3 regions of the Butyrivibrio sp. AE2005 genome follow, and region 1 is predicted to be linked to each of the others. Evidence: riboswitches for the same ligand, from Rfam matches in the RefSeq annotation. Region 1 holds a riboswitch; each other region holds the start of a gene.
The links. A riboswitch is a leader RNA that binds a small molecule or an ion and turns the genes downstream of it on or off. The one in region 1 is predicted to bind cyclic di-GMP.
Positions count from the first base shown of each region.

Region 2: linked by a shared signal. The riboswitch ahead of DL92_RS0104660 (hypothetical protein) and the one ahead of DL92_RS20480 (VanW family protein) in region 1 are both predicted to bind cyclic di-GMP.
Region 3: linked by a shared signal. The riboswitch ahead of DL92_RS0104375 (hypothetical protein) and the one ahead of DL92_RS20480 (VanW family protein) in region 1 are both predicted to bind cyclic di-GMP.

Region 1 is NZ_KK366042.1:46,505-49,984, forward strand. Features, by position in the region: gene DL92_RS0115105 (hypothetical protein) at 1-531, shown strand, start outside; gene DL92_RS0115110 (hypothetical protein) at 535-1,341, shown strand; cyclic di-GMP riboswitch class I at 1,459-1,532, shown strand; gene DL92_RS20480 (VanW family protein) at 1,607-2,422, shown strand; gene DL92_RS0115120 (ABC transporter ATP-binding protein) at 2,597-3,480, shown strand, end outside.
Region 2 is NZ_JMMD01000004.1:16,268-19,747, forward strand. Features, by position in the region: gene DL92_RS0104635 (DNA/RNA non-specific endonuclease) at 1-153, shown strand, start outside; gene DL92_RS0104640 (hypothetical protein) at 174-554, shown strand; gene DL92_RS0104645 (flavodoxin family protein) at 655-1,095, shown strand; gene DL92_RS0104650 (hypothetical protein) at 1,139-1,423, opposite strand; cyclic di-GMP riboswitch class I at 1,616-1,691, shown strand; gene DL92_RS0104660 (hypothetical protein) at 1,946-2,188, shown strand; gene DL92_RS18230 (helix-turn-helix domain-containing protein) at 2,462-2,836, shown strand; gene DL92_RS0104670 (sigma-70 RNA polymerase sigma factor region 4 domain-containing protein) at 2,948-3,480, shown strand, end outside.
Region 3 is NZ_JMMD01000003.1:188,277-191,756, forward strand. Features, by position in the region: gene DL92_RS0104360 (hypothetical protein) at 1-16, opposite strand, end outside; gene DL92_RS0104365 (SseB family protein) at 294-1,337, shown strand; gene DL92_RS0104370 (hypothetical protein) at 1,417-1,743, opposite strand; cyclic di-GMP riboswitch class I at 1,952-2,038, shown strand; gene DL92_RS0104375 (hypothetical protein) at 2,107-2,772, shown strand; gene DL92_RS0104380 (co-chaperone GroES) at 2,972-3,256, shown strand; gene groL (chaperonin GroEL) at 3,282-3,480, shown strand, end outside.

The sequences.
Region 1 (3,480 bases):
GAAGTTGCAAAAAGATCTTTAAAGTATGATGCAGAGTCATATTTATTCAAGAATGTAAAAAAAGCTGGGGCTGAAGCTATAGAAAATGCTGATGACTTAACTGGACAAGCATTAAAAAATGTAGGAAGAGAAGCAGAACGTGCTGCAAAACTAAAGAATTTTAAAGCAGGAGTAAAGTGGGCTGGAGCCATTGCGGATTTTGCATTTAATGTGGTTGATAATTTTGAAGAACAGGAACAGGCACGCATATCAGGTGTTGAGATGACAAATGGAAGAGTAGTGGCTGAGTCAGTAATTGAAACAGGAGTAGATGTAGTTTTATCAATTGGTGGAACTGCATTGGCAGGATTTATACTCGGGTCAGGTGCACCGGTCTTGGCAGTAGGAGCTGTTAGCGTAGGTGTGGTTTGGGCGGCAAATTCTCTCATGGAGATGGCAATCGGAAAAGATATAGCAGAACTTGCTTCTGATGCATTGTGTGATGCTCCAAAAGCAGTGGTAAGTTTTACATCAGAAGTATTTGGGGGTTAAGTTATGTATATAGTAACGATAGCAACAATAATAGCATTGGAACTTCTAATAGCTACATTTGCTTTTATACTTAGAGTTATTCCGTTAAAGAATTACCATAAAAATATTGCCAAAGTACAGATTGCCTTACTGGGAATAGCTTCTTTACTGGGAGCGTTTGTTTGTATATATATAATGACTACTTCTAATCCATCAATGTTTGATGAGAGCAGGTGGGATATAGAGCTTGCAGGAACATTCTTTTTTTTATATTTTATATTGTTTGCGGGATCTGTATATCGATATTTCTCAGAAAAAAATATAAGGAATAATAAAGAAAAGATTTTTGAACTAAAAGCCACAGAATACAAGATAATAAAATATACGGATTTAATGCTGGGAAATTATGCTTTTATGCCGAATGTAAAATCTTATTGCGAATTTGAAGGAGGCAGAATTTTATTTACACAAAATATGCCTGCAAAGGAAAAAGATTGTGCATTTACATGTATAAGAATAAAAAAAGGGATATATGAATGTGTTTCATATGAGCTTTTATCCGGCGAAAAAGAAGGTAACTCTTTCGAAATTATTAAAAGGATACTTTTTTTTGTTGCTGCGATCGAAGCATGCTTGTTTGTAATATATATATCTCAATTATCAATTGTTGATATAAATATTGTTGGTCGATTGGCTGGTGGGATAGGTTTGATTCTATTTGGAGCTGCTACACTTGGATTGCTAAGAGGGGCGAGGGGAATATTATCAATGTTATTGCGGTTGCTTTCATATGCTTTAATTTTGACAGGTATAATTAATCTTTTTATGTAAAGTGCGTTGAGTGAAATATAGCTGAAGTGAAATTGCAGAATGATAAATTTCATTATGGACTTTAATCGGACCTTACGGTATAATTACTCTGTTTTAATAAAAAAAGAACTATATATAGATAATTATTGGCAAAATTAGAGAAATCTAATGACGCAAAGCTATAGGGTCCGAAAGGACAGCCAGTTGCAATTGATCTGATAGCGATGCGTAAGTATCGCTATTTTTTATTTGGAAAAATCTAGAAAAAAGGAATTACGTGCAAGCAATGAGAAAGAAAAGTATTACTATGGCAATCGCAGTGCCGGTGCTGTGCGCAACAATCATCGGATATGGAAATAATTCATCATCACCTGAAGAAGTTTTTGTACATATGGAAGAAACATTTGCTCCGGGAGATCAGGAAGGAATTACTGAAACAGTTGAAGCCGGCGCAGAAGTGGTGAATCCTGTTGAAGATAATGCAGTTACAGAGGAAGTTGTAAGCGAAGCACCTGTTGCTGAAGCTCCGGCTCCGGCACCTGAAAATATAGCTTGGGCAAGCATCGGTCATGAAGATATCATGCTGTATCCCGCTAATGAGGATGCAAATAACGTAAATGCGAGAGTCGCATGCGGATATATAAACGGATATATTGTAAAACCGGGAGAGACATTCTCATACGCAAGCACGATCGGAAGGGGAACACCACCTGAAAAAGGATATGTTATAGCACATGTTGTCGGAGGATATGATTACGGCGGAGGCGTATGTAAGATAAGCAGCGCTCTTTACCACGCAGCAATGAATGCCGGTTGCAAGATTGTTGAAAGACACAATCATTCAAAACCTGTTGACTACTATAAGCAGGGAGATGATGCAGCTATTGCATACAAAACCAGAAAAGACTTCAGGTTCAGGAATATATTTGACCATGATGTTATGATACAGGCAGCTTACGATGAAACCGGATATCATCTTGATATCCTTGCACCGCAGCCTGCAGGAATGCCTGTCGCACCTGCTCCTCAAACTGAAGGAACACCGGTTGTTCTTGCACCACAGCCTGAAGGAACACCGAATACTCCTGATCCTCAGCTTTAAAAAATTGATTTACGATTAAAAATAGAAAGCACCTCTTTCTTGGATGATGGTTCTAAACCAGATCCGGTGATGAAAGAAGGTGCTTTTTTAATCTTAAATAACTATAAAATCAATTGAACACAATTTTTTTTAGTTATATAATACTTGATTGAAGATTACAACAGGAGAGAGACTATGATAAAAACGTTAGGTAAAGAACTAAAAGAATATAAGCTCGTATCCGTTTTGACGCCGCTTTGTATGATCGGTGAAGTTGCGGCGGAGATGATCATCCCAAAGCTTATGGGAAAGATTGTCGACAACGGTATATACGGAGAGAACATGGCGTATATTTTCAGAGTGGGCATTATGATGCTTTTGATCGCTCTGTTTGGACTCGCTGCGGGACTTGGAGGAGCGTATTACGGATCGAAGGCGTCTACAGGTCTTGCAAAGAACCTCAGAAAGGCTATGTTCGATAATATTCAGACTTTTTCTTTTTCCAATATAGACAAATTCTCTACATCGGGCCTTGTAACAAGGCTTACAACCGATGTCACCAATATTCAGAATGCATATATGATGCTTCTCAGAATGGCAATGAGAGCGCCGGCGACCGTTATTGGCGCGATGATCATGTCATTTATGATCAACCCCAAGCTTGCTACGATCTATCTCGTGGCTGTAGGTGTTCTTGCCACGTTCATGGCTATTATCATGAGTAAGGCGACTGTTTATTTCAAAGAAGTTTTTGAAAAATATGATGAACTCAATGAGAGTGTTCAGGAGAATGTTTCCGCGATCAGAGTGGTAAAGGCTTATGTTCGTGAGGACTATGAGAATGATAAGTTCAAAAAAGCTGCCGGAAACATTTACAACATGTTTGTAAGAGCTGAGATGAACGTTATTAAGATGGGACCTATGATGACGGCTACCGTTTATGTGTGCATCCTTCTGATAAGCTGGGTCGGCGCGCACATGATCGTTGCGGGAAGCCTTACAACAGGTGAACTCATGGGACTTTTGGCTTATTGCATGAATATCCTTATGAGTATGATGTTCCTTGCAATTATCTTTGT
Region 2 (3,480 bases), on a different contig from region 1:
GCAGATGAACTTGAACAGTTGCAAAATAAGGCAGAGTCAATTGCTCATAATACCATTAACATGGCGGCAGAATTTGGTGATGCTGCTGTTAGTGAAGTAAAGGCGGCTATAACTGATTTTAATATTAAAAATGCATTACCATTCAAAGTATGATAGCTGAAAGGATAAACTATATGAAAAATATAAAAAATTATAATGCAGATAAATATAGTGCTGGTAGTAGCGAGTATAAGCAAGCAGCAGATGGAGTTTTTAAGAAGATAAACGGCGATGAAACATTGTTTGTTACTTCTCTTATATTTGAACAGGAGCCGGAATTGGGAGAAGGAGAAAACGCTGAAGAAATATCTCAGTATCCTTTAGAAGATATACTTGATAAGTTTTATTGTTATATTACAGATTTTTATGATGATTTGAATGTAAAAAAATCAAATATATGTTATTTGGAATTTGCATCTGATGATATGGATGATATTGTTAAGTTAAGACAGATTATTGGTAAGCATGTATATAATAAAGAAGTGGATAATACAGTTGAATTGATTATCGAATAACAACAGACCAAAGAAACACTTTTCTGTTACAATAGTAAGAGCATTTACTGTGTTCTGATTGAGTATGGCTTATATAAAAAATGCAGAGGAGTGAAAACGTTTGAGTACATGTATTGTTTACTATTCTAAGCACCACGAGAATACCAAGAAAGTCCTTGATGCGATCAAGGCTGTGGATTCTGATGTGGTGCTTATTGATTCTGCACAGAAGCGAGAAGCAGATCTTCACGGATATGATAGGATTGGTTTTGCATCCGGGATTTATTACAGCAAATTCGCTGAGCAGATTTTGAACTTTGCCAAGATTAATCTTCCGCCGCAGAAAGATGTCTTTTACATAGCTACAGCAGGGAATCCTCTGAAAAGGTATTTTGACAGTATAGCAGAGATTACTAAGGATAAGCAGTGTAATGAGCTTGGTAGATTTCAGTGTAAAGGATTTGATACATTTGGCCCGTTTAAGCTCGTTGGTGGTATTCAGAAAGGGCATCCCACAGAGGATGAAATTGCAGACGCGGTGGAGTTCTATAAAGGTTTGTAAAAGAATGGTGTGAGTATGGCAGGTTTGGTTCTGGAAGGTTGTTTCATATCGCAATTCGCCACTTACTGTTATGGGTTTCAAAATATAACCGTACCTTCCGCTTGTAATCAAGCACAACAACTACACATTCAAAAACAAATGTGGAATAAGAAACATAGAGCCCGTCCGGAGTAGTATAAGGCCCCGGATGGGTAATGGTTCTATAACCTTTTATCGTATAATTTTCATACTGACCGTCTTCGTTCATAATGCGAAAACGAAGAGGAATAACTTCTCCGTTTGCCTTGTGCTGGCAGATGACGTCTACATTATCAATAACTCTACTCATAACAAATAACCTCAATGAAAAAGAACTGATGTTCGCATATATAATACACCTTTAGCAAAGATGTTTCAATCAAAATGAGCACGCTTTATTTTGCTAAATTGGTAAAATAAACTGCTTTATTTTGTAGGATTTGCCGTATCTTTTTAGGGGCGTCTCGGTTAAAATAAAAGTGTAAAAAATGTTCGAACAGAACAATACCAAGGGTAAAGCTGGAGCAATCCGGTGGCACAAAGCTATAGGGACTCACAAGAGTCAGCCAGTTGCGAGTATGAAGGGAGCTGGTGACAGCTTCTTTTTTTTCGAACCTTTAAAACTCTAATCGAAAGGAGAAGATTGTTTTTACGTTGTTTTAGTAAAATAGATTAGGGATGATCGCACAATAGTTCTTCATTTCTTTCGTGCATCTGACTATGTAGGTACAGTGCTTGCGTAGGGTGGACATACAGATTAAGGCCGGTAGTCAATTGGTTATTGTAAGAAATATTTTCCTTAATCTGTGGAAAGAGTATGGGGTAGAAGGTTATGAAAACTAAAATACCGGAAACAGGCGAACTGTGGGTGAATTGCCCAGTATGCGGAAATAAGATTATGCGAGCGGAATTCGCGTCATGTGTTGAAAAGTGTGATGTCTGCGGATCGGTGCTCAGGATTTGTGCGACCAAAAGGTTTGTTACTACTATTGTTAAAGATGAGAATGAAGCGCTGATCGAGATACTTCATAGGTATCATAAAGAGCTGTTAGGGCTTGCGATAGAAGCTTATTAGTAGCCTTATATTTACAATTTCATATAGATGAGATAATTGATGGACTAGTGCAGTGCCATTGAGCGAGGAACAGCATCATTTATCAAAAGTATTGCCAAGAGCTTAAAGAGTCGTGCGTGGCACGTAGCATCGAAGGAGCCTGCAAAACGGAAATATACCGAAAGGTTTTGACCTTAGGTCTATTGTGTTTTGCAGGCTCTATTTTTGTTTCTTGATATATCTGCTCTTGGCTAAGTATGTTTCCGTTTTGGGACTCCGGAACGGAGGGGAGATATGGGTAATGAGAGCAAAAGATTTGATGTGATGACACTTGGGGAGCGAATCAGATTTATCAGGAAGCAGAGAGGAATCAGTCAGGAAACGTTGGCTTCGCTTGTATTTACCAAGAAGCAGACAATTTCTTTATATGAACAGGATAGGCTTGAACTTAAGGTATCAATGCTTAAGAGGGTTGCCGTGGCTTTGGAGGTTCCGACATCAATATTTATCGATGAAGAAGAGTGTGGATGTATAAAGGATGTTTTCGAAGAGAAGGAGATGATGAACACTTTTAAGAATCTGGGACCTGAGCTTAAGAGAGTTGCTTTGGAGCAGTTGAGGGCGCTCGGAACTTTGAAAAGTCAATTCTGCGTTGACGCTGAGTCATAATCTTGGGACTCGTTGCATGCCATAGAAGCCCATAGAATGTAATTGTAGATAGAAATAACCGGTAACTATTTCTTGAATACAGCTGTTTCCTCTTTAGTTGGAGGATTTACAATGGCAAGTTTGGTAAAACAATATGCTGTGGCTGATGCTGCAGAAAGAGTGAGGTTGATCAGTAGCAATTTTGTAACTTTTCTTGGAATAATCGATAGCCATATCGATGGTCTTGTATATCTCATCGAGAGGGAGAAGGCTTCCAATCGAAGAGGAGGTATAGAGGATCTGGGAGTCCGAGTTCAGGATAACAAAATCAGTGATATTACAGGAAACACAGCTACCAATAATGTTCTGATACGTGACGCACTGATGGGGTGTGATTTTTCCAACGGAGTACTGACTGGGACAGATAGAGAAGAAGAGTTCAAGAAAGACGCATTTGTTATAAGACAGATGAGGCTGGATTACAAATTGTATAATGCTCAGCTTAACAGCTTGAAACCGAGAGAACGTGATATTTTTATGAGTCGCATAGAGTCACATGCGCCGTTGGGAGATATTGCAGATGCAAATGGGATTTCGGTTGAATCAGCAAGAAAGTGCATTTTTCGAATCAAGCAGAAGCTCATGAAACAGGTAGTTATGTATAT
Region 3 (3,480 bases), on a different contig from region 1:
ATATATTTGTGCTCATAACATTGCCCTCCTTGTACATGCGATACATCTGTAAACTCAAAACATCCATGTTTTGAAAACGACATTTTCTTAACAGTATTATGTAATATAAGTGCCGTGGATGCAATTTATTTATTATTAAAAGAGTATGAAATAATTATGGCAGGTTTTAAGAGGGCTAATTATTGCTATAAGAGGGCGCACATGGTAAGATGTTAATAGGAAGTTTATATAATTAATTTCCTAATAACGTAGCAGAAGAAACAGCAAAAGACAAAAGGGATATTTTTTTATTAATGACAAGAGAAGAGAGAACACAGCATGCACATGCCATAAGTGACAGGTATGTGCCAAGGATAAGTCCGGATGAAACAGAAACCATGAAGGAGATTAAAAAGCTCCCAATCCAGGATATTATTACGATTCATTCAAATGCGTGTTATGCAGTCGAAAAGGGATTATTTGTAGGTATAAGCAAGGATACCTTAAAGAAGAAGGATGCGCACGCAGTCAGATTTGTTAAGGCAATAGACGTACTTAAGAAGATCATAATAGAAAGGCTTAAGTCAGCGGAATGTCTTTGGACGGTTACAGACAGGATAACTCATTCGCCGTTTATCGATGACGGAAACAGGGTCTGGGTTTTTACGGAAAGAGAGTATGCCGATGAATGTGTCGGTTACTTTATGAAACAGTTCAGAACAACATTTGAAGTAACTGAAATACCTCACAGCGATCTGTTCAGATTCTTTGGTATCTCGGCTTATATGCGCGGAGTAGAGGTTTTTCAGGTAGATATCCTGGCATATTCTGCGATATCTATTAAGAGCGAAGAAATAATCCCGGCGCCGGATTTTAGCAAGACGCCTGCAATAAACCGTCCTGTGATGAATCCGGATTTTTTCCGCTCGGTGGCAAAGTTCCAGGAAGAACGCCTTTACAGTGCCGATTATGACGGGAAAAAAGAAATGCTTAAGAAGCTTGAAGAAGATATAGTCAAAACATTTCGAAGTGCTTCGTTTCTGGTGCCTGTCAAAGGGATGGACCAGATTGCCAAAAGAATTGATGCAAAGGGTTCGGTGAAAAAGGGGACAAAGATTTCCATTCCCTGCCTTTCCAAAGGAAGCGGAAAGAATGAAACTAACGCAACTCCGGTATTTACCGACTGGGATGAATTTAATAAGGTTTATTCCCAGGAAGAGTGGGGCGGCTGGATCTGGAAAGCATCGGATCTTATGGGCGCGCCTGAAGATATGATTGTTGTTAATTCGGGATCGCTTGGCTTTGAGATGTCCAAGGGCATGATCAGAAAAATGCTCGGACGAAAGAAACTTATGTAAATATTTTAGGTATATAAAACCTCCTGTCATTAGAAGTTGGCAGGAGGTATTATTATGAGCTTTTTTGATGTTTTGACATTCAATTTTGGGAATGCTTTGTATCCGGACTTTCATCTTCGGTATCATTCGTAAGAAGCGTGTTTTTCATATATGAATAGTTGATGAGCCTTTCGGCATACTGCTCCGCGATATTATATGCAAAAGATATCTTTCGGATATTTGAATCAATATCGTGCATTGTTATGTTGATCTTGGCTGCCATCATGCGTACGTAGCTTTTGTTGGCGGGATCAAGCTCCATTTTTTCGAACTTTGCCAGGAGTTCATTGATCTCTTTTCTGCAGCTCTCAAGTTCTTTTTTATGCGATGTAAGTTCATCATTGATGAATATTATTTTAGTTTCCATAGCATTTTCCAATCTTAGAGACGAAGTTTCTCTACATTTTTGTAAAATATATGTTAATAAAATGATTATAAATAATTTTTCCGAATGATGCAAGAGTTTGTGCCATAAAAGTGGATTATAAGGCTGAAATATTTGCAAATAAAGGAGAATGCCTGATATGGGGTGGCTGAGATTGATAATATTTTACAGTTATGTTAAAATTAACATATATAAAACAGGGCAAACATATAGCAATGTATGGGCGCAAAGTCGTAAATCTTTTATATTTATATAAAGAGATGGTTTGACTGCAAAATAGCGGGGTGATCTGCTGTTTGTGCGGTCTTTTTTGTTAGTTGGGGTTTTTGAAAGGGAGTTGGTTGTATGAAAAAAAGAATTTTGACATGTTTAATGGCAACAGTGCTGATGTTCGCACTTTCCGGATGTGATGAGCTACCTGAAATAGAGGGACTGCCCGAAATCGAGGGATTACCGGATATAGAGGAAGTATCCGATATAGGTGAATTTGTTGAGTCTTTTATCAATGATGAAAAGGATATTGACATAGAAGGATTATTTAGTGAAAGCAGCTCGGAAGAATCATCCGATGGAGCTTCGGGAGAAGAAGCGGCTACGGAAGCAACTTCCGAGGAACCTGAGCTTCCTGCCGGTTCTTTTGAATACAACGGAAAAGTTGCTTCAATAAATGATGATATTGAAACGATACTGAGTGTTATCAGTACGGAAGATAATCAGACGGGCGATAATTCCGGAAATATCTATTATATTGATACCGATAGAATGATTCTTTTCACTGAAGAGGTCGATGGGGTTAAAAAGCCTGCACAGCTTACGGTTCATGATGAGAACTTAAAGACTTCCAAAGGCATTTCCGTCGGAAGTACGGAAGAAGAATTAAGAGCCGCTTACGGAGAGCCTTCAAGTGAAGCTGATGAGGGAAGCCATATCATGAATTATGATTTCAAGGACTGCGGAATCACGTTTGCAGTGGATGATAAGATTGTTGCGATTACGTATTTTAAGCCATAAAAAAGTATATGATGCAAAAGAGAGAAAAAAAGAGAATATGAAAGAAAAAACGCGAATATAATAAATATGGTATTATATTCGCGTTTGCACATATAAAGCGAAGTCACTAATATATGTTCTTAGAGGTTAGCACTCAACTTAAAAGAGTGCTAACAATTAAAAAGATTATTCAAACCATCATATAAAGGAGGCATTTGTAATGAAATTACAACCACTTGCAGACAGAGTTGTATTAAAGCAGCTTGAAGCAGAAGAGACAACAAAATCAGGAATCGTACTTCCCGGAGCAGAGAAGGAGAAGCCTCAGCAGGCAGAAGTTATCGCTGTCGGACCCGGTGGAGTAGTTGACGGTAAAGAAGTTACTATGCAGGTTAAGAAGGGTGACAATGTTATCTATTCAAAATATGCCGGAACAGAAGTAAAGCTTGATGATGTAACATACATTATTGTTAAGCAGAACGATATACTTGCTATCATTAAATAATCAAACACATTCGGAGGATAAATAAATGGCAAAGACAATTAAGTACGGCGCAGACGCCCGCACAGCTATGGTGGAAGGCGTTAATAAGCTTGCAGATACAGTCAGAGTTACAATCGGACCTAAGGGTAGAAACGTAGTTCTTGATAAATCATACGGTGCACCTACAATCACAAACGACGGTGTTACAATTGCAAAAGAGATCGAGCTTGAAGATGCTTATGAGA